DNA from 3 places in the Streptomyces sp. AM 4-1-1 genome. Region 3 is predicted to be linked to each of the others. Evidence: riboswitches for the same ligand, from Rfam matches in the RefSeq annotation. Region 3 holds a riboswitch; each other region holds the start of a gene.
The links. A riboswitch is a leader RNA that binds a small molecule or an ion and turns the genes downstream of it on or off. The one in region 3 is predicted to bind cyclic di-AMP.
Positions count from the first base shown of each region.

Region 1: it holds a riboswitch for cyclic di-AMP, as region 3 does, so the genes downstream of both, PZB75_RS27950 (LysM peptidoglycan-binding domain-containing M23 family metallopeptidase) here and PZB75_RS10975 (transglycosylase family protein) in region 3, are expected to answer to the same signal.
Region 2: it holds a riboswitch for cyclic di-AMP, as region 3 does, so the genes downstream of both, PZB75_RS02140 (C40 family peptidase) here and PZB75_RS10975 (transglycosylase family protein) in region 3, are expected to answer to the same signal.

Region 1 covers NZ_CP119145.1:6,588,654-6,595,921, forward strand. Annotated here, with positions in the region: gene PZB75_RS27925 (1-deoxy-D-xylulose-5-phosphate synthase N-terminal domain-containing protein) at 1-980, shown strand, start outside; gene PZB75_RS27930 (aspartate aminotransferase family protein) at 977-2,374, shown strand; gene PZB75_RS27935 (XRE family transcriptional regulator) at 2,514-3,122, shown strand; gene PZB75_RS27940 (DUF6126 family protein) at 3,181-3,348, shown strand; gene PZB75_RS27945 (tyrosine-protein phosphatase) at 3,389-4,195, opposite strand; cyclic di-AMP (ydaO/yuaA leader) riboswitch at 4,697-4,873, shown strand; gene PZB75_RS27950 (LysM peptidoglycan-binding domain-containing M23 family metallopeptidase) at 4,876-5,862, shown strand; gene PZB75_RS27955 (SGNH/GDSL hydrolase family protein) at 6,053-6,880, shown strand; gene PZB75_RS27960 (STM4011 family radical SAM protein) at 6,947-7,268, opposite strand, start outside.
Region 2 covers NZ_CP119145.1:561,528-568,795, forward strand. Annotated here, with positions in the region: gene PZB75_RS02130 (NAD-dependent epimerase/dehydratase family protein) at 1-335, shown strand, start outside; gene PZB75_RS02135 (alpha/beta hydrolase) at 475-2,052, opposite strand; cyclic di-AMP (ydaO/yuaA leader) riboswitch at 2,980-3,151, shown strand; gene PZB75_RS02140 (C40 family peptidase) at 3,155-3,628, shown strand; gene PZB75_RS02145 (ATP-binding protein) at 3,767-4,198, opposite strand; gene PZB75_RS02150 (helix-turn-helix transcriptional regulator) at 4,400-5,284, shown strand; gene PZB75_RS02155 (DUF397 domain-containing protein) at 5,284-5,502, shown strand; gene PZB75_RS02160 (8-amino-7-oxononanoate synthase) at 5,495-6,637, opposite strand; gene bioB (biotin synthase BioB) at 6,780-7,268, shown strand, end outside.
Region 3 covers NZ_CP119145.1:2,605,302-2,612,569, forward strand. Annotated here, with positions in the region: gene PZB75_RS10955 (Ppx/GppA phosphatase family protein) at 1-266, opposite strand, end outside; gene PZB75_RS10960 (DUF501 domain-containing protein) at 263-796, opposite strand; gene PZB75_RS10965 (septum formation initiator family protein) at 894-1,364, opposite strand; gene eno (phosphopyruvate hydratase) at 1,535-2,821, opposite strand; gene PZB75_RS10975 (transglycosylase family protein) at 3,257-3,997, opposite strand; cyclic di-AMP (ydaO/yuaA leader) riboswitch at 4,002-4,176, opposite strand; gene PZB75_RS10980 (transglycosylase family protein) at 4,497-5,507, opposite strand; gene PZB75_RS10985 (cytochrome P450) at 5,719-7,011, opposite strand.

The DNA.
Region 1 (7,268 bases), 4.0 Mb from region 3:
TCCTGTCCCGGGCCAAGGGCGTCCTCCAGCAGACCCCCGTCGTCGGACAGCCGCTGTACGGATCGCTGCACGGTGCGAAGAAGGGCCTCAAGGACGCCTTCGCACCGCAGGGCATGTTCGAGGACCTGGGGCTGAAGTACGTCGGTCCGGTCGACGGCCACGACATCGCCGCCGTCGAGTCGGCGCTCCACCGCGCGAAACGTTTCCACGGCCCGGTGCTGGTGCACTGCCTCACCGAGAAGGGCCGGGGCCACCGGCCGGCACTGGAGGACGAGGCCGACCGCTTCCACACGGTCGGCGCGATGGACCCGCGGACCTGCGCCCCGCTCGCGCCGCCCCCCGCCGCGTCCTGGACCTCGGTGTTCGGCTCGGAGATCGCCGCGCCGCGCGACGCCGACCGGCTCCGCGCCGAACTGCGCGAGGCGGTCGGCATCGACGTCGCGCCGACCGTGATCCGCTTCCCCGAGGAGTCGGTGGGGGAGCCGGTTCCCGCCGTCGACCGGATCGGCGGCATGGACGTGCTGCACCGCGCACCGGACCCGGACGTCCTGCTCGTCGCGGTCGGTGTCCTCGCCCCCGCCTGTCCGGGGGCCGCCGAACTGCTCGCGGAACGCGGTATCCGCTGCACCGTCGTCGATCCACGCTGGGTCAAACCCGTCGACGAACAGCTCGCCCCGCTTGCCGCCCGGCACCGCCTGGTGACGGTGGCCGAGGACAACAGCCGTTCGGGCGGGGTGGGCCGGGCGATCGCTCAGGCGCTGCGCGACGCCGGGGTCGACGTACCGCTGCGGACCCTGGGAATCCCCGAGCAGTTCATCGGGCACGCGAAACGCACTGAGATACTGGCCGACACAGGTCTCACCCCGGTCGAGATCGCCGGCCGGATCGGCGAGGCCCTGGCCGCCGGCCGGTCCACCGGGCGGTCCACCGGGCGGGACGGGTCCGCCGCTGTGAACACGGGTAAGGAGAGCGGGGAATGAAGGACGACGAGCCCAAGGGCTTCGATCTGGCGCAGCTCCTCGCGGAGCGCGGCGCCGAGCGCTACGAACTGCACACGAAGCATCTCAACCACCAACTCCCGCGCATGCTCCGCACGATCGGCTTCGACAAGTTCTACGAGCGCGCCGAGGGCGCACACTTCTGGGACGCCGACGGCAACGACTACCTCGACATGCTCGCGGGCTTCGGCGTGATGGGGCTCGGCCGCCACCACCCCGTCGTACGCAAGGCGCTGCACGACGTGCTCGACGCCTCACTCGCCGATCTCACCCGGTTCGACTGCCAGCCGCTGCCGGGACTGCTGGCGGAACGGCTGCTCACCCACAGTCCGCATCTGGACCGGGTGTTCTTCGGGAACAGCGGTACGGAAGCCGTCGAGACCGCGCTGAAATTCGCCCGGTACGCCACCGGAAAGCCCAGAATCCTCTACTGCGAGCACGCCTTCCACGGCCTGACGACCGGCTCGCTCTCGGTCAACGGGGAGGACGGGTTCCGGGACGGCTTCGCCCCGCTGCTGCCGGACACGGCGATCGCGCTCGGTGACCTGGACGCGCTGCGGCGCGAGTTGGCGCGCGGTGACGTGGCGGCCCTGGTCGTCGAGCCGATCCAGGGCAAGGGCGTGCACGCGGCGCCGCCCGGCTTTCTGCTCGCCGCCCAGGAACTGCTGCGCCGGCACAAGGCGTTGCTCATCGCCGACGAGGTGCAGACCGGCCTCGGCAGGACCGGCGACTTCTACGCGTACCAGCACGACGAGGGCGTCGAACCGGACCTGATCTGTGTCGCCAAGGCGCTCTCCGGCGGCTACGTTCCGGTCGGGGCGACGCTCGGCAAGGACTGGATCTTCAAGAAGGTCTACTCGTCGATGGACCGCGTGCTGGTCCACTCCGCGAGCTTCGGCTCCAACGCACAGGCCATGGCGGCCGGGCTCGCGGTGCTCGCCGTGATGGAGGACGAGGAGACCGTCGCCAACGCCAGGCGGACCGGTGATCTGCTGCGCGAACGGCTGGCCGCGCTCGTCGACCGCTATGAGCTGCTGCACGAGGTCCGGGGCCGTGGACTGATGATCGGCATCGAGTTCGGCCGCCCCACCTCGCTCAAGCTCCGCGGCCGCTGGGCCATGCTCCAGGCCGCCCGCAAGGGGCTCTTCGCGCAGATGGTCGTCGTACCGCTGCTCCAGCGGCACCGCATCCTGACCCAGGTGTCCGGGGACCATCTGGAAGTGATCAAGCTGATTCCGCCGCTGGTCATCGGGGAGCCGGAGGTGGACAGGTTCGTCACCGCGTTCACCGCTGTGATGGACGACGCGCACAGTGGTGGCGGCCTGATGTGGGACTTCGGCCGGACACTGGTGAAGCAGGCGGTCGCCAACCGCTGACCGGTCCGTCCGGTGCGGACAGGGAGGCGCGCGGAAGGGGCCCGTCTCCCGGGGATTCGTCCTTCCGGAATTCGCCTCCCGGGTTTGCCTCTCGGGCAAGAAATTTGCCTGAGAGGAAAGTTCCTGGCCCAATGGGGGCATGAACCCTCCGGACACGGCGACCGCCGACGAGCTTCCCGGAATCGCGCCACGCCTGCGCGATCTGCGCCGCGGCCGTGGTCTCACCCTGGAGACCGCGGCGCAGTGGGCCGGGCTCTCACCCGCCCATCTCTCCCGGCTCGAAACGGGCCATCGGCAGCCCTCGCTTCCGATGCTGCTCGGGCTTGCCAGGATCTACGGTACGACGGTCTCCGAACTGCTCGGTGAGATGCCCCCCGAACGTGACGCGATCGTCCGGGGCCGCCGGATGGAGAGGGCCGAGGCCGACGGCTGGACGTACCAGCAGGCCGGTGGTTCCGGACGGGCGATGCAGGCGCTGCGCGTCCGGGTTCCCTACGGGACGCAGGGCGATCTGGTGCGTGTCCACCCCGGTGAGGAGTGGCTGTACGTGCTGGAAGGGCCGCTCCGGGTGATCCTCGGGGACACCGTGCACGATCTGACCGCGGGTGACAGTGCGCACTTCGACTCACTGACCCCGCACCGGATCGCGGCGGTCGACCGCGGTGGTGCGGAACTGCTCTTCGTCCACACCCTGCTGCAGAGCCCCGCTGCCGAGCTGTGTCTCGGCAGCGGGGCACATCCTCGCTGAAGTCGCTGAAGCGTGGCGGGCATCCCCGTCGCCGCAGCCGTCGAGAGAGAAGGCCGCCATGTCCGAGGAGCACGACCCGCTCACCCCGAAGTCCCTGAAGTACGACCCCATCGAGCGGAAGATGCCGCGCGGGCTCGTCATCCGGCTGGTCGCCTATCTGGTGGCCGGACACGTCATCGCGGGGTTCATCTATCTGCTGTTCACCGTGGGAATGCACAACCAGTAGGGGCTGCCTCGTCGTCCCTGGTGGAAGAGCGCGGCGGTCGTCACGCCGCGTCGAGAAGGTGCTCGCGCAGCCGCTCACGAATGCGTGGAGTGATCTTCAGCCCCTCGGAGAGATAACGGTCGGTGCCGCCCCACGTCTCGTCGATCGCGCCGAAGGCCGCGGAGAGGTACGCGGCGCGGGCGTCGAGAAGCGGACCGAGCAGTTCCATCACCTCGGCGGACGTCCCGGCCGCCGAGGTGCGGCGCACCCGGTAGCGGTGGTGCGCGTCGTTGGACTTCAGATAGTCGGTCTCGATCGCGTCCCGCTCGACACCCACGGCGAGCAGTGTGACGGCTGTCGAGAGCCCCGCCCGGTCCTTGCCCGCCGCGCAGTGCAGCAACGCGGGCACGCCGTCCTCGGCCAGCGTGCGCAGGACGCGGCCGTGCTCGGTGGTGCGGGTGCGGATCATCTCGCGGTACGAGGCGGTCATCCGGTCCACCGCCCTCCCACCGCTCAGGAGCGAACGCAGCTGTTCGAGGCTGCCGCTGCGCACCATCCGCCAGAACTCGGCGCCGTCGGCGGGGTCGGAGAGCGGGATGTTCAGATGCCGTACGCCGGGCAGCGCCACGTCATGACCGTCGAGCCGCTGATCCGCGGCGTTGCGGAAGTCGAAGACCGTGTGCAGGCCGAGCCCGCTCAGGAACGCCGTGTCGTCGGCGGTGGCACCGGCCAGATGCCCGCTGCGGAAGAGACGCCCGTACCGCACCTTCCGCCCGTCGGCTGTCGGCAGTCCACCCACGTCACGGAAATTGCGGACACCCGCCAGTCGGGGTTCCGCCGACGGGATCTGCGGCGACTGCTGTGTCACAGGGGCCTCCTGGAATGTCGGCTCGGGCGGGCTCGTCGATGCGGGGCCGCCCGCGACCCTACGACACCGGTCCGGCGGGCGGCCATGGTGCGGCCGTCGTCTTGCCGGAGCCGTCCTGGACTCGTTCCCGCACCCGTTCGCGCACTGCCCCTGAGCCGTTTCGCCCTATTTGGAGATGAATTGACCGGGGTCACACGGTCCGAGTCGCGGGGGTCGGCTGTCTTCATGATCGCGACATGTCCATATTGGGTTATTTGAAGCGCCATGAGGTATTTGCGGCAGTAATAGCCTCGGGCGGGTGAGCGGGATCATATCCGTGACGGTGTGTGGCGGGTGGGCCGAGGGGGAATCCGGGCGCCGCGCGGAAATTCAAGATCGGTAATCCACGGAGTGTGACGGCGCTTCCGTAACGAAATAGAAGTGCGGATTCCGGAACGCAACCGATGGCTTGTTCCTGTCGTCCTCACTCGCTTACGGTCACCCTCAATCCGGTCGGACCGCCTAATCCTGCCGCCGTCCGGAATTCCCATCTACTCGTACGTGGCAGGAGCGGGGGACCCAGGTAAGCCGCTGTCCGGAGAAGTCCGGACGGCTCGGGGTGAAGTCGCGCAGCAACGCGGCCGGGCATCTCCAGCCCGAACCCGACAGCTCACCTCGCAGGCGTCGGAGAGGAACGCACCATGCCCTCAACGGGTAAGCACCGTCGTATCAAGACCGGCCCCATCTCCCGTGGCGTCATCGCCGCGGGGACCGGCGGCGCGGTCATCGCGCTTCCGCTGATCGGCGCCACCGGCGCGCACGCCGCCGAGAAGGCCGCGCCCGCCACCGCGACGCCCGCCGCGGCCTCGCACGCGGCCCCGGTCGCCCCGGTGGCGAAGAAGCAGTCCTCGACGAAGACCTACTCCGTGGTCTCCGGCGACTATCTGTCGAAGATCGCCGCCGAGCACAAGGTCAAGGGCGGCTGGCAGAAGCTGTACCAGGACAACCGCCAGGTCGTCGGCGAGAACCCGAGCCTGATCTTCCCCGGCATGAAGCTGACCCTCGGTGCCAAGTCGGCCGGGTCCGCGGCGTCCACCGGATCGAAGACCCACTCGGCGCCCTCGCACTCGCACTCCTCGAAGCCGTCCTCCTCTCCGGCGAAGAAGCCGTCGTCGGCGGGCACCTCGGCCTCGAACTCGTCGACCTCCGCCTCGACCTCCTCGTCGACCTCCTCGTCGTCCAACGGGACCGGCACCTCGAAGCCGGCCGACCAGGGCAGCGCCACCGGTTACATCGCCCCCGTCAACGCCCCCGTGACCACGTCCTACCGGGCCTCCGGCTCCAGCTGGTCCAGCGGCAGCCACACCGGGATCGACTTCTCGGCCGCCTCCGGCACGAGCGTGAAGGCGATCGCCTCCGGCACCGTCGTCACGGCCGGCTGGGGTGGCGCCTACGGCAACCAGGTCGTCATCAAGCACGCCGACGGCCACTACTCGCAGTACGGCCACATGTCCTCGCTCTCCGTCTCCGCGGGCCAGAGCGTGAGCGTCGGCCAGCAGATCGGGCTCTCGGGTGCCACCGGCAACGCCACCGGACCGCACCTCCACTTCGAGGTCCGCACCGGCCCGGAGTACGGCTCGGACATCGACCCGCTCGGCTACCTGCGCTCCCACGGTGTCTCCGTCTGATCCGGCCGGAGCCCGTGACCGGTGACCCGGTGAACGGAACCTGAGCGAAGAGGGGCGAAGCGCCACGGCGCTTCGCCCCTCTTCGCTTATTCCGGCTTTACCAAAAACTGACCGGGTGGCCTTTCTCACCCCCCGTCAACCCCGTATTACGGTCGCGTAGGTCACATTCGGCGGTGCAAGATATGCCCTTGTGGCAAACGATTCGAGAAACAGGCAGCGTGGCGTCATCGGGTCGTACGCGGCGATTGGCGACAGCTTCACCGAAGGCGTCGGAGATCCGGGCCCGGACGGCTCCTTCGTCGGCTGGGCGGACCGTTTCGCGGTCCTGCTGGCGGACCAACTCCCGGCCTCCGGCCCGCCGGAGAGTTCGGACGGCGACGGGCACGGCGATTTCCGGTACGCCAATCTCGCCGTACGCGGACGCCTCCTCGACCAGATAGTCGAGGAGCAGGTACCGCGCGCCAAGGAGCTCGCCCCCGACCTGGTGAGCTTCTGCGCGGGCGGCAACGACATCATCCGGCCCGGCACCGACCCCGACGACGTGGCCGAGCGGTTCGAACGCGCGGTCGCCGAGCTGACCCGGTCGGTCGGTACCGTCCTGGTCACCACCGGTTTCGACACCCGTGGCGTCCCCGTGCTGCGTCATCTGCGCGGCAAGGTCGCCACGTACACCGCCCATGTGCGGTCCATCGCCGACCGCTACGACTGCCCGGTGCTCGATCTGTGGTCGCTGCGGTCCGTGCAGGACCGGCGGGCCTGGGACACCGACCGGCTCCACCTGTCGCCGGAGGGGCACACCCGGGTCGCCCTTCGCGCCGCCCAGGTCCTCGGCCTCGATGTGCCGGCCGACCCCGACCAGGAGTGGCCGCCGCAGGCGCAGCGCGGCACGCTGGAGGTCCGCCGCGACGACATCCACTGGGCGCGCGAGCACCTGGTGCCCTGGATCGGGCGCCGACTGCGCGGCGAGTCCTCCGGTGACCACGTCGAGGCGAAGCGCCCGGACCTGCTGCCGCTGTGAGCCGCGTCGTCATCGGTGGGCCGGGTTCCGGCGGCATCGGTGACGAGAGCGCCCCTGGCTCTCCGCTCACACGCGGATCACCGGCAGCGCAGGCCGGGGCGGAACGGTCGCGGGCACGCGCTCCAGTACACCGCCGGCGAACACGTCGTACAGCGGCAGCCTCTCCAGATGCACATAGCCGATGTGGCAGTCGCAGACGGAGAGCGGGCAGGCACGCGGGCCGAGCGCCCGCCGGTAGCTGCCGTCGTACAGATTGCCCAGCTCGGTCCGGACGAAGTGGCAGCGGCGCACCGTGCCGTCGCCGTCCACCGAGACGACCGACTCACCGGTCCGGCAGGCCGCTCCCGCCGACGGATGCGGGTGGCGGCTGTACGGGAAGAGAGGATCG
Region 2 (7,268 bases), 2.0 Mb from region 3:
TCGCGGCGGGTGTCGACGCGGCGCTCGGCCGGGAGACCGGGACGGTCCTGGTGCCGGGCGCTCCCCCGGCGGACGGGATCGGTGTCACGCCGTGGTCGAGCCCGCATCCGATCGTGTACGACATGACGGCCGCGGAACGGGAGCTCGGCTACCGGCCCGTGACCGGGTACGCGCGGTCGTTGCCGGAGACCGTCGAGTGGCTCGCCGCGCGACTCGCCGGGCGGGACTGGCGGGAGGTCTTCCCCGCGATGCTCCGGACGTACGGCGAGGGGTTGTTCGACTACGCGGCGGAGGACGCCTGGCTGGAGCGGTACGACCGGGGTCACGCCGGGTGACGTGGGGTGGCGTCGAAGTCCGTGTCCTGACGCCCCGTCCGGCACACGGGCGCACGGCGAGCCTCGCGGGCACGGCCGAGGGGCGGCCGGTGGAATCCGACCGCCCCTCAAGGCAGGTTGGTTCAGCGCCGACGGAGGGTCACGGCTTCGGGGTGGCGTGCGGGGCGCACGTCACGTCGTGACGGTCGGTCCTCCCGGTGAGCAGGTAGGTGTCCACCCGCTCGTTGACGCAGGGGTTCACCAGGCCGGTGACGCCGTGCGAACCGGCGTCCCTCTCGGTGATCAGACGCGAGCCCTTGAACCGCTTGTGCAGTTCGACGGCGCCCTTGTACGGGGTGGCGGCGTCCCGCGTGGACTGCACGATCAGCACGGACGGCAGGCCCTTGCCGGTCTTGACGTTCAGTGGTGTCCGCTGCTTGGCCGGCCAGGTGGCGCAGGGCAGGTTCATCCAGGCGTTGGCCCAGGTCATGAAGGGGTTGTCGCGGTGCAGCCGGGTGTTGTCGCGGTCCCACTTGCGCCAGCTGGTGGGCCACTTGGCGTCGGCGCACTCGACCGCCGTGTAGACGGCGTTGCCGTTCTCCGCGGAGATGTTGCCCTTGATGTCCGTCATGTCGGGGGCGGCGGCGTCGATCAGCGCCTGGGTGTCACCGCCCAGGTAGTCGCTCCAGGTCCGGGCGACGGGGGCCCAGCTGGAGTCGTAGTACGGAGCGCTCTGGAAGAAGCCGATGAGCTCGGCGGGTCCGACGACCCCGCCGATCGGATTCTTCTTGGCCGCCGCGCGGAGCGTCAGCCAGGCCCGCTCGACCTTCTCCGGGGTGTCGCCGATGTGGAAGGCAGCGTCGTTCTTCGCCACCCACGCCTTCCAGTCGTTCCAGCGTGACTGGAAGGCGATGTCCTGGTTGAGATTGGCCTCGTACCAGATGTTCTCCCTCGCCGGGTTCACCACGCTGTCGACGACCATGCGGCGCACGTGCGACGGGAACAACGTCCCGTAGACGGCGCCGAGGTAGGTGCCGTAGGAGACGCCCAGGTAGTTGAGCTTCTTCTCACCCAGCGCCGCGCGGATGACGTCCAGGTCACGGGCGGTGTCGGGCGTCGTCATGTGCGGCAGCACGGCGCCGCTCCGTTCGGCGCAGCCGTCCGCGTACTCGGCGGCGAGCTTGCGCTGGGCACGCTTGTCGGCCTCACTGCCCGGAACCGGGTCCGCCTTCGGCGCCTTGACGAACTCCTGCGGGTCGACACAGGAGATCGGAGCGGAGTGGCCGACGCCGCGGGGGTCGAAGCCCACGAAGTCGTACGCCTTCGAGGTGTTCGCCCAGAGCGGGTTCTTGGTGGTGACGCGCCGGGGGAAGGCCATCCCCGAGCCGCCGGGGCCGCCCGGGTTGTAGACCAGGGCGCCTTGGCGCTCCCGCTTGGTGCCGGTGCTGACATGCCGGTCGACGGCGATCCGGATCTGCTTGCCGTCGGGCTTGGCGTAGTCCACCGGTACGGACACCCAGCCGCACTGGATCGGCTTCGCCAGCGCCCAGTCGGCCGGGCAGTCCGTCCAGTCGATCCCGGCCCTGGCCGCGCGCGCGGCGGCCACTTCGACGCCGTACGCCTCGGAACCGCCGTGATGACGGCCGTCCGCGGTGGCCGCCGGCGCTGCTGTCGCGCCCACTATGAGCGTGCCGGCGATGAGTGTGCCGGCCGAGCCGAGCACTCCTGTGCGCCTCAAGTCGATCCTCCCCATGGTCGTTGCGCCGCCGATGACGGCGCGGCTGATAGGACCTCCTGCGGATCGTGTCGTCTGTGAGGCCCCTGAGGACAGGCCATGGGGGTACTTCTTTACCTAATCAATAACCGGAGACCCGTGTCCCGCTGAGCGGTCACCGCTCGCGACACGGCCGGTCCGGTGCCAGTCATGACAGTCGCGGCGTCCGCGGCGTTCGGCGGCGATACCGAAGCGGCGGCGTTCGCCCGGAGCGGACGCCACCGCCGGCCGACGCCACGGATCTGCTCACCCGCCCCTCGGCGCCCGCCTCACCCTCTTCGAGTCGTTGCGGGTCAGCGGCGGAGGCCAGGACCACGAGCGCCCTGCTCGCGGCGGGCGCACCCGGGCGTCGGCACGCCCTGCCGAGCGTCGGCACGTCCTGCCGGGCGCCCGCGCTCTCCTCCAGCAGCCCCTCGTTCGACGGACCGGTACAGGGGCGGCCGTCGGGTCTGGAGATCGAGGCGCGGGAGTTGGTACGGGTGCGCGCGATGCTCACCGAGATGCCGGCGCCGCAGGGGAGCGAAGAGGCGGTCGGATCACCTTGCCCCCCGGCCCCGCGAGTTGACCGGCCGTCGGCTGCGACACGCCTGTGTGACGTGCGGTGTTCCTCCCTCGTTCGGCGTAGGCACCCTCCTGGGGGAGGGGTCGCCCGACTTGCGTACCCGGGATGGACGACGACCGGAACGGCCTGCTCCACCGCTGGTGCGCCGCCGGTCGTGCGGTGTGACCGGGATCTCGAACACCCTTTGTCCACCCGAACGGATCAGTCGTGATGAGCCTCACATAACGCCCTTTCAGCTCGGAAAAACGGCAGTCGATGGGTAAAGATCCCTGGGACGACAAGCCCCCGCCACCGCGGCGGGGCGGTCCGGGCGGACGCCGAGTCCTGCCGCCGTCCGGATGCCTGGTCGACAGAAGTGGATCGGCAGGAGTGGAGGACCCGAGCACAACGGGCCGACGAGAGATCGATCGGCCCTCGGGGTGAAGCCGCAGACCGCGGCCGGGCAACTTCGCCAGCCCGAACCCGACAGGTCATCCTTCACAGGCGGCTGACGAAGGGTTGCGCATGACTGCGCAGGTTCATGTCCCGTCTCTGATCGCGCGGGCCGGTACGGCCTCCGTTCTCACTCTCGCCGCCACGTGCGGCACCCTGCTGGCACCGGGCTTGGTGTCCGAGGCACAGGCCGCCACCCATTCGACGAAGGCGCTCGGCATCGCCGCGTCGAAGAAGGGATCGCCCTACGGGTACGGTGCGGCGGGCCCCCACCGCTTCGACTGCTCCGGTCTGACGCTCTACTCGTTCAAGAAGGCGGGCAAGAAGCTCCCACGCACCGCCCAGCAGCAGTACAACAAGACCCGCCACGTCTCGGCCTCCCAGCGGCAACGCGGCGACCTGGTCTTCTTCCACTCCGGGCGCGGTGTCTACCACGTGGGGATCTACGCCGGGAACGGAAAGATCTGGCACTCCCCCAAGACCGGCGCGGTGGTCAGGCTGGAGAAGATCTGGTCGAAGGGGGTCTGGTACGGAAGGGTCCGCTGACCGGGCCGCCACTCTCTCCTGTTCCGTCCGAGCGGGTGGCCGGGGCCGCGCGGCGGCTCCGGCCGCGGCCCCGGGGCCGCTCGGGGTCCGAAGGCGCCGCGGGTCCCGGGGCCGCAGCGGCCGGTCCGGCGTTCGCGTTCAGTGCCGCGCGTGCGGCAGCCACGGCAGGGCGACCCACACGGTCTTGCCGCCGTCGGCGGTCGGGGTGATGGTCAGCCGGCCGCCCCACTCCTTCGTCAGAGTGCGGATGATCACCATGCCCCGCCCGTTGTCCTGCCGCACGGCGGCGGGCAGTCGGCGGGGCCGGCGCGGGTCGCTGTCCGTGACGCCGAGGTGGAGCTGTTCGTCCCGCTCCAGCCGGAGGTCGACCGTGAAGGCGGGCGATCGGCCGGCGGTGTGCTGGACGGCGTTGGTCGCGAGTTCGGAGACGATCAGCCGGATGGTGTCGGCGATCTCCGTGTCGCGTGGCAGACCCCAGTCGGTGAGCGTGTCGGCCACGTATGTCCGGGCCCTCGGGACCGAGGCCGGATCGCTCGGCAGGGTGACGGTTGCTTCTTGATGGTCCGCCATGGCGCGCCGTCCCTTTCCCTCCCAGGCCGACCCGCGATCGGCCTGGATTCCGCTTCGCGTCAGATTGCCACTGATGCTGCCGTCTGTGACGACGATCCACCAAGATATGCATATATCTGTCGCTCGAAGCGGTGAACTCTGCCCCGGACGAACGTATTCGGGCGGCACACTGATGCCTTCGACCGAGCGGGAGGAGGAGTCATGCAGCACGGCCCCGCGGTACGCCGCCGCAAACTCGGGGAGGAGCTGCGCGCGCTGCGCAACAGGTCCGGTCTGACGAGCCGGGAGGCCGCGCGGCTGCTCGGCTGGCACCAGTCGAAGGTGAGCCGGATCGAGACCGGCACCAGTGGGGTGCGGCCCGACGACATCTCGCGGCTGCTCGACGCGTACGAGGTGGGTGACGCGCGGCTGCGGGCGCTGCTCGAAGTGCTCGCGGGTTCGGCGGGCGGGGGCGGCAGCGGCTGGTGGCACGCCTACCGGGGCCTGATCCCGCCGCAGTACCGGGACTTCATCAGCCTGGAGTCGCAGGCCAGGACCGCCCGCACCCTGGAGACATCGGTGGTGCCCGGACTGCTCCAGACCGCGGACTACGCGCGCGCCGTGACCCGCTCCGCGCTGGACGGGCTGCCCGCGCGTCAGCTCGACTCGCTGGTAGAGGTGCGGCTGGCACGGCAAGGAGTGCTGCGTGCCGATCCCCCGCTGCGGCTGAGCGCGGTGCTCGACGAGGCGGTGCTGCGACGCGAGGTCGGCGGACGCGAGGTGATGCGGGAACAGCTCGACCATCTCGCCAGGGTGGCTGAGCTACCGCATGTGAGACTTCAGTTACTTCCTTTCAGCATCGGTGGGTACGTCGGTCTCACCGGCCCTTTCGTCATCTTTTCCTTTCCGAACATTTCTGATCTGGATGTGGTCGTTCTCGATCACTTGACGAGTAGCCTCTATCTGGAGCGGAAAGAAGACCTTGAGGCGTACGGCTCGGCCTTCCGCACCATGCAGGCGCGCGCGCTGTCGCCCGAGCACTCGATGGACCTCATCGCCGCGATCAGCCGCGGCGCTCAGACGTCCAGACTGCCCGAGGGGGCCTGATGTCCGACCGCTCGGACCCGTACGAGTCACCGCACGCCGTACGGTGGCGGCGCAGCAGCCGCAGCACCGGAATGAACAACTGTGTGGAGACCGCGGCCCTGGCCGGGGAACGGCTCGCGGTCCGGGACTCCAAGGACGTGGCCCGGCCACCGCTGCGGTTCTCGGCGACCGCCTGGTCGTCCTTCGTCTCCGTCCTGCGCGGCGGACCGGTCAGCTGACCGGAGCCGTCGCCACGACCGTGGCCACCGCGGTCGCGATCTCCGGTTCCGTCAGATCGGCCCGCGCGGTCAGTCGCAGCCGCGACACACCGTCCGGCACCGACGGCGGGCGGAAGCAGCCCACGGCGATCCCGGCCGCACGGCAGTCCGCCGCCCAGCGCACCGCGGCGGCGGCCGAGGGAGCGCGGACGGAGACGACGGCCGCGTCGGGCCGGACAGCGGTCAGCCCGGCCGCGGTCAACCGCTCGTACAGCGCTGTGGCGACCGAGCGGGCCCCGGCGGCCCTGGCGGGTTCGCGGCGCAGCAGTCGCAGGCTCGCCAGGGCGGCTCCGGCCGCGGCCGGGGCCAGGCCGGTGTCGAAGATGAACGTCCGGGCGGTGTTGACCAGTTGCTCCACGACCCGGGCGGGCCCGAGGACCGCGCCGCCCTGGCTGCCCAGGGACTTGGAGAGGGTGAGTGTCGCCACGGTCCCGTCCCCGCCCGCGAGCCCGGCGGCATCGAGCGCCCCCCGCCCGCCCGCACCGAGAACTCCCAGGCCGTGCGCATCGTCGACGAGCAGTGCGGCACCCTCCGCCCGGCAGGCGTCGGCCAGCCGGGACAGCGGGGCCGCGTCGCCGTCGACCGAGAAGACGGAGTCGGAGACGGCCAGGGCGCGTCCTCGGTGGCCACGCAGGACCTTGCGCACGGCGTCCGGGTCGGCGTGCGGGACGACGACGGTCTCGGCCCGTGACAGCCGGCAACCGTCCACGATCGAGGCGTGGTTGCCGGCGTCGGAGACGATCAGTGAGTCGCGTCCGGTGAGCGCGGTGAGGGCGGCGAGGTTGGCGGCGTAGCCGGACGACAGCACCAGGGCGGCCTCGAAGCCGCAGAACGCGGCCAGTTCGCGTTCGAGTTCGGCGTGCAGGCCGGTGCTGCCGGTGACCAGCCGTGAACCGGTGGCGCCCGCCCCCCAGCGGTGTGCGGCGTCGGCCGCCGCGGCGGTCACCTCGGGGTGCCGGGCGAGGCCCAGATAGTCGTTGCTCGCGAGATCGAGCAGCACGGGCTCGGCCGGTCTGGGACGCAGCGTACGGACGAGGCCGGCGTCCGCGCGGCGGCGCGCCTCGTCGTCGATCCAGTCGAACGGGGCGGCGGGCATGAACGGTCCCTTTTGTAGGCAGCTCACAGAGCCTAGCCGGGCCGCTGACCGGGCACGGTGTGGCAATACACACACCGTCTCTCGGCTCTGTTGTCCGGTTCCTCCTTGGCCACGGGCGTCACCGTGCGCCAGGATCATGGCCATGGACCTGCTGAAGACGCTGGTGGACAAGGGATTGCGGCGCGAACTGCCGACCCGCGAAGAAGCGCTCGCCGTGCTGGCGACCTCCGACGACGATCTCCTCGAAGTGGTGGCCGCGGCCGGGAAGGTACGTCGTCAGTGGTTCGGGCGGCGGGTGAAGCTGAACTATCTCGTCAACCTGAAGTCGGGGCTCTGCCCCGAGGACTGCTCGTACTGCTCGCAGCGGCTCGGCTCCAAGGCGGACATCCTCAAGTACACCTGGCTGAAGCCGGAGGAGGCGTCGAAGGCGGCGGCGGCCGGGGTGGCCGGCGGCGCGAAGCGGGTCTGCCTGGTCGCGAGCGGCCGGGGGCCGACGGACCGGGACGTGGACCGGGTGTCGCGGACCATCGGGGCGATCAAGGAGCAGAACCAGGACGTCGAGGTGTGCGCCTGCCTCGGGCTGCTCTCCGAGGGGCAGGCCGAGCGGCTGCGGTCGGCGGGCGCCGACGCG
Region 3 (7,268 bases):
TCCGCGTCGCGCGAGGCGGAGGTGGCGACGAAACGAATCCTCTCCGCGCCGTGCTCCTTGATCACCTCGGCGTACTCACGGCAGGCGGCGAAGGTCCGCTCCAGCGCCTCCGGTGCGAGCCGGCCGGTGCGGTCCACGCCCTGTCCGAGACGGACGATGTGCATCCGGCGGTCCAGGTCGGTCAGTTCCCCGGTCGCCGGGTCCGCGTCGGCGACGAGGAGGCGGATCGAGTTCGTACCGCAGTCGATGGCGGCGACCCTGGTCATGCCGACGCCTCCGGCTCGCAGGGGGCCACACAGGGGCCCTTGCGCCACCACTCGGGCAGCATCGCGACGGCCTCGTCACCCAGCGGGTTCACACCCGGTCCGGCGGCCAGCGAGTGGCCGACCAGGACGTGCAGGCACTTCACCCGGTCCGGCATGCCGCCCGCGCTGGGGAAGCCCTCCAGGACCTCGATGGCGTCGCGGCGGGCGAGGTAGTCCTCGTGGGCCGCGCGGTAGGCGGCGGCCAGCTCGGGGTCCGACCGGAGACGTTCCGTCATCTCCTTCATCACCCCGTTCGCCTCCAGCGTGCCGATCGCGGACGCGGCGCGCGGGCACGTCAGGTAGTACGTCGTGGGGAACGGCGTGCCGTCCTCCAGCCGCGGCGACGTCTCGACCACGTCCGGATTGCCGCAGGGACAGCGGTGCGCGATGGCGCGCAGCCCGCGCGGCGGGCGGCCGAGCTGCTGCCGGAACGCGGCGATGTCCGCGTCGGTGGGCGCGGTGGATTCGGTCTGGGGAGGGGGCGTGTCCATGCCTGCCTTGGATCTGTTCGGAGTGCTCGGGGTCGGTTGATCGGTGCTCGTTGACCGGGTGGGAGAACGTTGATCACCGATCGGGTGAGAAGGGGGGTCAGTCGCGGTCCGCGGAGTCGACGCCGTCCCAGAGGTTCGAGTGCCACGGCCGGTCGTCCGTGTCCGACTCACCGGTGCGCTCCTTGACCGCGTCGGGGTCGATCACCGTGTAACCGGTCTCGCCGGGCAGGACGTAGTGCAGGTGCTCACGGGCCAGCCGCCGCACGTACGCGTTGTCCTGGAGCCGTGCCTTCTCGTCACGCAGCTCCTCGGTGCGCTCGGCCGCCTGCTGCGCCAGCCGCTCCTGGTCGGCGATCTCGTCGCGCTGGGAGACGTACTGCCGCATCGGGTACGCGAGCGCGACCACGAGGGAGCAGACGATCAGCGCGAGGAACGCGGCCCGGCCGGTGAGGCGGGAGCGGCGGTCCTGACGGCGGCTCTGGGACCGGTAGACGCGGGCGGCGGTCTGCTCGCCGAGCAGTCGCAGCCGGGTCGCGGTGGAGAACCGGTCCCGGTCCTTCGCGGCCATGTCACACGCCTCCCCGTTACGCACATCCGTCCCCGCACACGGTACGGGACCGAGTGCGGGGACGGACGGAGGCATGGACCTTCGGCGGCCACCGGGTGGTGCGCCGGGCGCGCGCGGAGCGGTGCGCGAAGCGACCGCACGGCGGTTGCCGAGGCGTCCGGGGGAAGCTGTCAGCCCTCGGAGCGGAACCTCGGGAAGGCCGAGCGGCCCGCGTACACCGCGGCGTCGTCGAGGATCTCCTCGATGCGCAGCAGCTGGTTGTACTTGGCGACGCGCTCGGAGCGGGCCGGGGCGCCGGTCTTGATCTGGCCGCAGTTGGTGGCGACGGCGAGGTCGGCGATGGTGACGTCCTCGGTCTCACCGGAGCGGTGCGACATCATGCACTTGAAGCCGTTGCGCTGGGCCAGCTCGACGGCGTCCAGGGTCTCGGTCAGCGAACCGATCTGGTTGACCTTCACGAGCAGGGCGTTCGCGGAGTTCTCCTCGATGCCGCGGGACAGGCGCTCCGGATTGGTGACGAAGAGGTCGTCGCCGACGATCTGGATCTTGCTGCCCAGCTTCTCGGTGAGGACGTTCCAGCCGGCCCAGTCGTCCTCGAACAGCGGGTCCTCGATGGAGACCAGCGGGTACGCGGCGACGAGCTCCTCGTAGTACTCGGTCATCTCGGCGGCCGAGCGGGACTTGCCCTCGAACTCGTACGAGCCGTCCTTGTAGAACTCGGAGGCGGCGACGTCGAGGGCGAGCGCGATGTCCTTGCCCGGGGCGTAGCCGGCTTCCTTGATGGCCTCAAGGATGAGGTCGAGGGCGGCGCGGTTGGACTCCAGGTTCGGGGCGAAGCCGCCCTCGTCGCCGAGGCCGGTGGCCAGGCCCTTGCGCTTCAGCACGGACTTCAGCGTGTGGTAGACCTCGGCGCCCCAGCGCAGGGCCTCGGAGAAGGACTCCGCGCCGATCGGGGCGATCATGAACTCCTGGATGTCCACGTTGGAGTCGGCGTGCGACCCACCGTTGAGGATGTTCATCATCGGCACGGGCAGCAGGTGCGCGTTCGGGCCGCCGAGGTAGCGGAAGAGCGGCAGGTCGGACGCCTCGGAGGCGGCGTGGGCCACGGCCAGCGAGACGCCGAGGATGGCGTTGGCGCCGAGCGAGCCCTTGTTCTCGGTGGCGTCCAGGTCGAACATCGCCTGGTCGATCAGCCGCTGCTCGGTGGCGTCGTAACCGACGAGCTCCGGGCCGATCTGCTCGATCACGGCGAGGACGGCCTTCTCGACGCCCTTGCCCTGGTAGCGGTTGGGGTCGCCGTCACGAAGCTCAATGGCCTCGAACGCGCCGGTGGAGGCGCCGGACGGAACGGCAGCACGTCCCGTGCTGCCGTCGTCGAGGCCGACCTCGACCTCGACCGTGGGGTTGCCCCGGGAGTCGAGGATTTCCCTGGCTACGACGACGTCGATGGACGGCACGAGGCATCTCCTTCTGGGATATGACGCTGTTGGCGCAGGACCGCTTCAGGTCTTGCGCCAAGAGCCTAACCGGCCGGGCCCCGGCAATCGGCCGACCGCCCGTCCGCTGGGACGAAAAAGGGGCTGAAGGGCCGTGAAGCGGGACAAAAAGCCCAATACTTACCGGTCGGTAACTACATCAGTTGAACGGTACGGGGCACGGGTGAGCGGGTTCGGGTACGAGGTGTGGCGCGCGGTCCCGATCGGCGGCGAGCAGCGTCGGCCCCGAGGTCCGGCCCGGGACGGGATCGGCCGAGGACCAGCCGCCCGCCCGGAAGCGAAGACCCCGGCCCGGCACGCATGGGGGTGCGCACCGGGCCGGGGAAGGCTCCGGGAGGAGAGTGATCCTGTGCCGCCGCCGTCACCACAGGAGGTGGAGCCGCGTCGCCGTGCCGCTTACTTCAGGTGGAGCTGCTGGCCCGGGTAGATCAGGTCGGCGTCGTTGACGATGTCCTTGTTCAGCTCGAACAGGTGCTGCCAGCCGCCCTTGACGTGGTGCGACTTGGCGATCTTGCCGAGGGTGTCACCGGCCTTGACCTGGTACTCGCCGTCACCCTTCTCGACGGCCTTGGGGGCCTTCGAGGTCTTGGCGGGGGCCTGGCCACGGTCCGAACGGGAGGCGGCGGGGGCCTCGGTGCGCTCGGGCTGGGCCTGCCGCTGCGGGCGGGTGTTCTGCTGCGACTGGCTGCTCTGCTGCCGCTGGTCGTTGTTCTTCTTCGCGGAGCTGGAGCCGGAGCCGGTGTTGACACCCGGGTCGACGCCGTCGTTGCTCAGGTTGCCCGCGCCGGCACAGGCCCAGGCACCGGGGCCCTGCATGGCGAGAAGCTTCTCGGCGGTGGCGATCTGCTGGGACTTGGTGGCCAGGTCGGCCCGGGGGGCGTACTGCGTGCCACCGGCGGCGGCCCAGCTGGACTGGGAGAACTGGAGGCCACCGTAGTAGCCGTTGCCCGTGTTGATGGACCAGTTGCCGCCGGACTCGCACTTGGCGACGGCGTCCCAGGTGCCGACGGAGGCGGCGGAGGCGCCGGTCGCGCCCATCAGCGGAACGGCGACGGCGGCACCGGCGACGCCGGCGAGCGTGGCGACACGGACGACCTTGGACGGGCGGCGGTGCTTGCCCTTGCTGTTAAGCAGCATGGAACTGTCTCCTCACCGACGCCTACGAGGTGAGCTGTCGGGTTCGGGCTGATGAGTCGCCCGGCCGCGAGTCATGACTCGCGGCTTCACCCCAAGCCGGTCCTGAGCGTCTCCTGTCGAGACGATCGGGCCCGGCGCCTACCTGGGTCCCCCGCTCCTGCCTACGGCGCTTTACGCGTCTGTTCCCTTCGACCGACGGCAGGATTCGGCGTGACGATCGACGGGGCCCGCGGTGCGAGCGGTTCCGACCGTAAACACAGGCAACCCCGACACACAACGACGGACATACGGGACATAAACCCCTTACTTGCACCTGCGGATGCACTGTTTCCGCAGGTGGGAGGGGATGCGCATGGGCATGTCGATCACAACACGCCAGATGATGCGAAGAGACCCATGTCTCACTTACACATAAGCGGACATAGGCCTCTCAAACGGCCTACTTTTGGGGGCGTTTCAGCCGTCGAACAGCCGTCGATCAGCTGCCGCCACCGGGCCGTCAGCTCGCTTCCGGCTCCAGATCGAGGCTCTGGCCGGGCAGGATCAGATCCGGATCGGCGCCGATCGTGTCCTTGTTGGCCTCGTAGACCGAAGTCCAGCCGCCGGGCACCTTCTGTGCATCAGCAATGGCCCAGAGGTTGTCGCCCGGGCGGACGGTGTAGTCCTCCGCCTTGGCCACGGCCTCGCCGTCGCGGGCCTCGCCCTCGCCCCTGGAGGCGTGCCGGCCGGAGTCACGGTCGGTGACCTCGTCCGAGGTGCGGGCGGGGTCGCTCTCGGCCGGGTCGAGGGGACCGCGGTGCTTCCCGCCCGCTTCCCCGGAGGCGTCGGGCGCGCCGGACGGGTCCGTCGTCCCGCCGGTCACCCCGCCAGTCGTTCCGTCGGTCGCCCCGTCAGCGGACGGCGTGGTGGCCGAGGCCGCCCCGGACGGGTCGGAGGAACCCGGACCGGCGGACGCGCCCGTACCGGCGCCGGGAGTACCAGAGGCACTGGGGGCGTCGGGGGCGTCGGAGTCGACACCCGTACCCGCGTCATCGGCCGACGACGAACCGCCACCGGCCCGGCCGGCGCCCGGCTCGGCGGTCTTGGTCGCGCCCGGGGACGGCGCGTTCCCCGGATCGACACCCGGCGCCGCGCCGCCCTTGGTCAGCTTGGCGATCGGCGCGCAGCTGGGCCACGCCTGCGGGCCCTTGGCGTCCAGCACCTTCTCGGCCACGGATATCTGCTGCGAGCGGCTGGCGAGGTCGGCGCGGGGGGCGTAGGCGCGGCCGCCGTACGACTCCCAGGTCTCCTGCGAGAACTGGAGCCCGCCGTAGTACCCGTTGCCGAGGTCGGCGCTCCACATGCCGCCGCTCTCGCACTCGGCCACCCGGTCCCAGGTCGTCGCGTCCGCCGCGTGCGCGCCCGCCGCGCCGAGCAGCGGGATCGCGATGGCCGATCCCGTCACCCCCGCCGCGACGACGATGGCGGGTGCCTGGCGAGGGCGGCGGTGTCTGCCGTTCGCGGAGCCCATGCGGTTGCCTTCCGTGTGACTGATGTCCGACAGATGCTGATGTCCGACGATGCTGATGTCCGACTGATGTCCGACTGACGTTTCGGTCGAGACCCGGCCGCCGTACGACGCACGCCATGAGACGCGTGTCATACGACTGACGAGTCGAACGGTGAACGTAGCGGGAGTCGAACGTCTGTCACAAGTCGATGCAGCACAGATCACGTCAACGTCACAGAGTTGACGCTGCGTCACCTTCGGCGGTGTGTCGCTCGGGGGTGAACTGCACCGGAAGCGTACGAAGTCCACGCATGATGAGCCCGCCACGCCAGCGCAAATCGGCGGGTTCCACCGCAAGTCGCAGGTCCGGAAGGCGTGTCAGCAGCGTGGCGAGCGCGGTCTGTCCCTCCAGCCGGGCGAGCGGTGCTCCCAGGCAGTAGTGGATGCCGTGCCCGTATCCGAGGTGCTGATTGTCACGCCGCGCGAGGTCGAGCGTGTCGGCGTCGTCGAAACGCGCCGGGTCCCGGTCGGCGGCCGCCAGCACCACCAGGACCGGGTCACCGGCCTCGACACGCTGTCCGCCGAGGGTCAGCGGTTCGGTGGCGTACCGCCAGGTCGCCAGCTCCACCGGTCCGTCGTACCGCAGCAGCTCCTCGACACCGGTCTCCAGGAGCTGGGTCTCCCCCGCGGCCAGGGAGCGTTGCAGCCGCTCGCGCTGCCCGGGGTGGCGCAGCAGCGCGTACACGCCGTTGCCGATGAGGTTCACGGTCGTTTCGAACCCCGCGAAGAGAAGGATGAAGGCCATCGCGGTGACCTCGTTCTCGGTGAGGTGCTCGCCGTGGTCACTGGCCCGGATCAGACCGGAGATCAGATCGTCGTCCCCGCCCTCGTCGCCCAGGTCCTCCCGCTTGCGGTGGATCAGTTCGGCGAGATAGCCGCGCATCTTCTTGACCGACCGGGCCACTCCTCCTCGCGGCCCGCCACCGTGGCGGATCATCATGCCTGCCCAGTCCCGGAAGTCGTCCTGGTCCTCCGAGGGCACACCGAGCAGATCGCAGATCGCGTAGATGGGGAGGGGGAAGGCGAAGTCGTGAATGAGGTCCGCCTCTCCCTCCGACCCGAACCCGTCGATGAGCCGGTCCGTCAGCTCCCGCACCCGGGGCGCGAACTCCGCGACCCGGCGCGGGGTGAACGCCTTCGACACGAGACGGCGCAGCCTGGTGTGGTCGGGCGGGTCGATGTTCAGCAGATGCGTCATCAGCTCCGCCTTGCGCTCGCCGGGGATGCCGGTCTTCCCCTTGGCGTGCGCGGGCCCGGCGTGGTGCGCCGGGTTCTTGGAGAGCCGGGTGTCGGCGAGCGCCTGCCGGGCGTCGGCGTACCGGGTCACGAGCCACGCCTCCACACCACTGGGCAGTGATGTCCGGTGCACGGGACTGTGCTCGCGCAACCAGGCGTAGGCGGGGTACGGGTCGGTGGCGAACTCCCAGGTGAAGAGTTCGGGGGTGGCGGGGGGTCCGGGGGTGATGGCGGGTCCGGGGGTGCGGGAGGGGCCGGGGGTGCCGGAAAGTCCGGGGGTGCCGGAGGGACCGGGGTGGGTGTGGGGGCAGGCGTCGGGGCCGGAAGGCGGCACGGCTGACGGCGGTACGGCTGATGCGGCTGGTTCGGCTGATCCAGCCGGTTCGGCTGGTTCGGCTGACGTGACTGGCTCGGCTGGTTCGGCGGCGGACGGCTGGTCGTGCATTCTCCGACAGTAACCGTCACCCCTGTACGCGCGGCCCCGCC